2 linked regions of the Ketobacter sp. MCCC 1A13808 genome follow. The protein of the gene in region 1 interacts with the protein of each later gene in a pairwise test. Links are inferred from orthologs where the notes say so. Each region holds a gene or a part of one and is shown in the gene's direction. Other genes may lie near its edges.

The links. Proteins that work in one complex are often made in the same cells at the same time.
Region 2: the proteins of purT (region 1) and ispA interact in binary tests that used the Escherichia coli proteins (3 or more experiments, as listed by UniProt). The link is inferred for Ketobacter sp. MCCC 1A13808 from one-to-one orthologs.

The regions. Positions count from the first base shown.
Region 1 is NZ_VRKW01000013.1:42,562-45,466, reverse strand. Bases 27-2,905 are described here. They hold purT (formate-dependent phosphoribosylglycinamide formyltransferase), read left to right. Parts: upstream 27-814; coding sequence 815-1,996; downstream 1,997-2,905. Other genes in these bases: FT643_RS18745 (HlyC/CorC family transporter), read right to left, coding at 2,025-2,905; FT643_RS18755 (DUF1289 domain-containing protein), read left to right, coding at 596-787; FT643_RS18760 (gamma carbonic anhydrase family protein), read left to right, coding at 69-599; FT643_RS18765 (CoA pyrophosphatase), read left to right, coding at 27-52. Outside these bases: more of FT643_RS18765, read left to right, coding at 1-26. UniProt on the Escherichia coli protein: Involved in the de novo purine biosynthesis. Catalyzes the transfer of formate to 5-phospho-ribosyl-glycinamide (GAR), producing 5-phospho-ribosyl-N-formylglycinamide (FGAR). Formate is provided by PurU via hydrolysis of 10-formyl-tetrahydrofolate.
Region 2 is NZ_VRKW01000002.1:101,200-104,156, forward strand. Bases 4-2,934 are described here. They hold ispA ((2E,6E)-farnesyl diphosphate synthase), read left to right. Parts: upstream 4-986; coding sequence 987-1,883; downstream 1,884-2,934. Other genes in these bases: pomA (flagellar motor protein PomA), read right to left, coding at 4-520; FT643_RS04435 (exodeoxyribonuclease VII small subunit), read left to right, coding at 741-986; dxs (1-deoxy-D-xylulose-5-phosphate synthase), read left to right, coding at 2,019-2,934. Outside these bases: more of pomA, read right to left, coding at 1-3; more of dxs, read left to right, coding at 2,935-2,957.

The DNA.
Region 1 (2,905 bases):
CGGTTTTGAACTCGTGATGGCGGAACCGTTGTCGGAAACGGATGCCAAGTAATGTGAGGAGAGAGTTTATGATTTATCGCTTGGGCGACCGCCGCGTTGAATTGCGTGGTGAAAATTATTATATCGCGGATAATGCAACCGTGATCGGATCGGTGATTCTGGAAAATGACGTCAGCATCTGGTTCAACTGCGTCGTGCGCGGTGATAATGATCCGATCTTGATCGGGGAAGGGAGCAACATCCAGGATGGCTCCGTATTGCACACCGACGCCGGTATTCCGATGAATATCGGCAAACACGTTACCGTTGGCCATAAGGTGATGCTGCATGGTTGCGAGATCGGTGATAACAGCCTCATCGGGATCAACTCCGTCATTCTGAATCGCGCCAAAATTGGTAAAAACTGCATCATCGGGGCTAACTCTCTGATTCCCGAGGGCAAGGTGATTCCGGATAATTCGATGGTCATGGGCTCGCCGGGCAAAGTCGTTAAAGAGCTAACCGATCAGCATGTGATGATGATTAAAATGAGCGCGCTGCACTACGTGGAAAATTACAAGCGTTACCAACAGCAGTTAGAGGTAGATACGCGGGGATGAAGAACAAGGCAAAGAAAGACGTGGTGATGTCGCCCTGTGTCGGTGTTTGTGCGCTGGATGATGACGATGTTTGTATTGGTTGTTTTCGCTCGGGGCAGGAAATAACCCGTTGGGGCTATGTAGATAATGAAGGCAAACGGGATATTTTGCGTAAAGTGGAAGAACGCATGCTCAAGAGTGATTACTAATCGTTTTAACCTACACAGGAATACCAGATGACGACTATCGGAACCCCGCTTTCTGAAACAGCCACCCGTGTGCTGTTATGCGGCTCAGGTGAGTTAGGCAAAGAGGTTGCGATCGAATTGCAACGTTTAGGTTGTGAAGTGATAGCGCTCGACCGCTACCCGAACGCCCCGGCCATGCAGGTGGCACACCGCAGCCATGTTGTATCGATGCTGGATGGCGCGGCGTTGCGGTCCGTGATTGAACAGGAAAAACCGCACTATATTGTCCCGGAGATCGAAGCCATCGCCACTGACACGCTGGTGCAGCTTGAGCAGGAAGGCTATGTGGTTGTGCCTACCGCAAGGGCCGCGCAGCTGACCATGAACCGTGAGGGCATTCGCCGGTTGGCAGCAGAAGAGCTGGGTTTGCCCACGTCGCCTTACCAGTTTGCAGAAACCAAAGAAGAATACCTGTTGGCCATTGAAGCCGTAGGCCTGCCTTGTGTGATCAAACCGATTATGAGTTCATCTGGAAAAGGGCAAAGCACGGTCAAGTCGGAACAGGATATCGAAAAAGCCTGGCAATATGCGCAGGAGGGCGGTCGGAGCGGAGCCGGAAAAATCATCGTGGAGGGGTTTGTCGATTTTGAGTTTGAAATAACACTGCTAACGGTGCGACATGAGTCGGGCACAACTTTTTGTGAACCCATCGGCCATCGGCAGGAACTGGGTGATTATAGAGAATCCTGGCAACCGCAGCCGATGTCGGATACAGCGTTGCAAGCAGCGCGGAAAGCCGCAGCGCAGGTAACGGAAGCCTTGGGTGGCCGTGGCATTTTTGGAGTCGAGTTATTTGTGAAAGGGGATAAGGTAATTTTTAGTGAAGTCTCTCCGCGACCACACGACACCGGATTGGTAACGCTGATCTCGCAAGACCTTTCCGAATTTGCGCTGCACGCTCGTGCCATCCTGGGATTACCGATTCCTTCTATCCGGCAGTTTGGAGCTGCTGCATCGGCCGTGATTCTGGTCAGCGGCGAGTCGAATTCCATGCAGTACGGTAACCTGAACCAGGCACTGAAAGAGCCCGATACCCAATTGCGGTTATTCGGAAAGCCGGAAATAAACGGCAGTCGGCGTCTGGGCGTAACGCTGGCACTGGCAGACGATGTAGAGCAGGCCATCGAAAAAGCCAAGTCTGCAGCAGGCGCTGTGAGCGTGTCAATGTGACCATCTGACTGAGCCATAAAGCGCGCGCTTAAGAAGCCGGTATGGGTAAGATTCTTTTTTTCGCCTTGTTGGATTTCATATTGAAAACCCGGGTGGTTTTGACCAGGTTGTCTTTGATCTGAACGGTCTCAAATCGATAGTTGCCGATGGTAAAACACAGGTTATGCTCGGGAATGGTTTCCAGGTGCTCTGTTATCAGGCCGTTCAAAGTTTTTGGCCCTTTGGTGGGTAAGTGCCATTTCAGCGCTTTGTTAATGTCGCGAATGGTCGCCCGGCCGTCAATAATGTATGAGCCGTCTTCCTGGGGGTGAATGTCCTGGCTGCTGGAAGCGTAATCTGTGGTGAATTCGCCCACGATTTCTTCCAGAATATCTTCCAGAGTAACGATACCCTGGACATCGCCGTATTCGTCCACCACAAACCCCATGCGCCGTCTCACCTTTTGGAAGTTCACCAGTTGCATGTGCAACGGAGTGCCTTCCGGCACAAAATACGGCTCAACCGCTTGTTGCATGATTTTGGCTTTATTGACGTCGTCGTCCATTAACAGGCGACTGATCTTGCGCAGGTGTAAGACACCCACCGGAGCGTTCAAGTCTGACTTATAAACCGGCAGCCGGGTGTGTTGTGTGGATTGCAGGGATTTAACGATATCGTCCGTACTTTCTTCCAGATCGATGCCGATAACTTCGTGTTTAGGAATCATGATGTCGTCCACCGTGACCTCTTCCAGATCCAGAATGCTCAGCATCATGCCTTTATGGCGGGTAGGCAGAATGGCGCCGGATTCCGTTACGATGGTTCGCAGTTCTTCGCGGCTGAGAAGATCGGTACCGACAGACCCGGTGTTGATCCCCACCACACGTAAAAGGCCGTTACTGATGGCGTTCACCAGCCAGACAAAAGGAT
Region 2 (2,957 bases), on another replicon or contig:
CCTTGGGATCATCCATGGCAGACAACATTTGCACCAAACCAACCAACGTTCCGATCATTCCCATAGCCGGGGCAGTATCGCCAATATTTACGAAAATCGTTTTGCCCAATGTATGGCGCGATGCGGTTTCCTGGCGATCCTTACTGAGTATACTTTTCACGACCTCCGGGTCATGACCGTCCACCAGCAACTGTATGCCTTTTTGCAAAAACTCATTGGATACTTCTTTGCCTTCCAGCGCCAGTAAACCGCCTTTACGGGCAGCATCAGCCAGCTCCACTACTTCAAGAATGATTTCTTCCGGGGAGGCAATCTTGGTTTTAAAGGATTTGTTCATGATCTTGATGGCCCCTAAAAACTGCCCCAGGGAATATTTTGCCATCACAGCAAAAAAGGTACCGCCTACCACGATCAAAATGGAAGGCAGATTAACAAACACCATGACATCGCCACCGGTCACCATCGCCATCACAACGATCACCAGTGCACCAACTAATCCTATAAGGGTCGCTAAATCCACTCGCCAACTCCATTGCGATTAAAAGACGTACAAATAATTGACTCACCTCGGCCATAGTTTTTAAGTCTAGTCAGGAATTCCAGAAATTCAGCCCGCACACAGGGAATGATGCAGCTAAAAAAACAGACGAGACCAAGATCAAACCGGATAAATGATGGCATCGCATTGACCTCACCTCTGCAATCATTGAAACTTTGCGCCTTAATTTCCAGGAGGCACCATGGCCAGAAAAAAAACAGCGATCGACTTCGAACAATCACTGCAATCCCTGGAGCTATTAGTGGACTCGATGGAAAGCGGTGAGATGACTTTGGAAAAGTCTCTGGAAGCATTTGAGCAAGGCATTAAGCTCACCAAAGAGTGTCAGCTGGCATTGCGCGAAGCTGAGCAAAAAGTAGCCATTCTGCTTTCCCAAAACGGAGAGGAAACCGTATTGCCATTCGAAGAAGATGGTGAAAATCAGTAAATGAACACTTTTGCTCTGGAGCCTTATCTGGCCCGATGCCAGGAGCGCGTGAACCGACGCCTGGATTATTGGCTGACACAACAACACCCTCTCGCCCCCCGCCTGTTGGACGCCATGCGTTACGCCACATTTAACGGCGGCAAGCGGGTACGCCCGGTGTTGGCCTATGCGGCGGCGGAAGCCGTGGGCGGCCAAGCTTCCCAGGCAGAAGACGTGGCTAGCGCCCTGGAAATGGTTCATTCCTACTCTCTGGTACACGACGATCTGCCAGCAATGGATAATGACGACTTGCGCCGTGGTAAACCTACCTGTCATATTGCGTTTGATGAAGCCACCGCCATTCTGGCTGGCGACGCCCTGCAATGTTTAGCCTTTGAAGTGCTTACCAGCTCACCAAGCGCTATTGATGATGCGACCCGCTTGCGAATGATCCGCACCCTGTCCGTTGCCAGTGGCACTCAGGGAATGGCGGGCGGGCAGGCGCTGGATCTGGAAGCCGAAGGCAAAAGCCTGACGCTTGAACAACTGGAGAACATTCACTTGCATAAAACCGGCGCGCTGATCCAGGCCAGCGTCAAGTTGGGCGCCATGACTTTTGCCGATACCAATCCACAGCAACTGAAAGCACTGGACTGCTATGCGGGTGCCATCGGTCTCGCCTTCCAGGTGCAGGATGATATTCTCGACGTAATTGGGGAAACCGAACAACTGGGTAAACAAAAAGGGTCCGATGAGGCACTGGCAAAAGCCACCTATCCCGCGATTTTGGGGTTGCAACCAGCGCGGGACCTGGCCCAGGAATTATGCGCTCAAGCCAATCTGGCACTGGAATCGTTCGATCACCGAGCCGACCCTCTGCGGGCACTGGCCCACTACATCGTTTCCAGAAGTCACTAGTGGCAGCGTCACGAAAAACTGAAAAAAATTAGGTAGCCATCCACGACAAAGGATGAGTTAAATACACACTGGCTCTATAATGCTCGGTCATTGATACAACCCTGGCCGCTCCGGACCCTGTTAACAGGCTAAATGATGTTCAAGGAAATACCGCTCACCCGCCCCACCACGCCGTTATTGGATTTAATTGAGTCCCCGGCTCAATTGCGCGCAATGGAAGAAGAACTGCTGCCGCAACTGGCCAGCGAATTGCGCGAGTACATGATGTATTGCGTAGGCAAGACCGGTGGTCACTTTGGGGCCGGTCTCGGTGTGGTGGAACTAACCGTTGCCTTGCACTACGTCTATAACACGCCGGAAGACAAACTGGTTTGGGACGTCGGCCATCAAACCTATCCCCATAAAATACTGACCGGGCGTCGCGAGCAAATGCATACCCTGCGTCTGCGCGGCGGGTTGGCCGGTTTCCCGAAACGCAGCGAGAGCGAATACGATACCTTTGGTGTGGGCCACTCCAGCACATCCATCGGCGCTGCATTGGGTATGGCTTTAGCCAGTCAGATGTCCGGCAAAGACAATCAAACCATTGCCGTCATCGGCGATGGCGCCCTCACCGCCGGAATGGCTTTCGAAGCCTTGAATCACGCCGCCCACTGCAACGCCAATATGTTAGTTATCCTGAACGATAACGAAATGTCGATTTCAGAAAATGTAGGAGGCTTATCAAATTATCTCTCCCGCGTTTGGGCCAGCCGCACCTATAACGCGTTACGTGAAGGCGGTAAAAAAGCGCTGGAAAATATGCCCAGTGCGATGGAATTTGTACGTCGCACCGAAGAACACATGAAAGGCATGGTGTCGCCGGGCACGTTATTTGAAGAAATGGGCCTCAATTACATCGGCCCCATCGATGGCCACAATATTGAAAAGCTGGTCACCTATTTCAACAAATTAAAGGAAATTCCCGGCCCCCACTTACTGCATGTCATAACACAAAAAGGCCGCGGCTTCTCTCCTGCCGAAAAAGACCCCATCGGCTACCATGCCCTAACTAAAATTGAACCCAAACCGGCA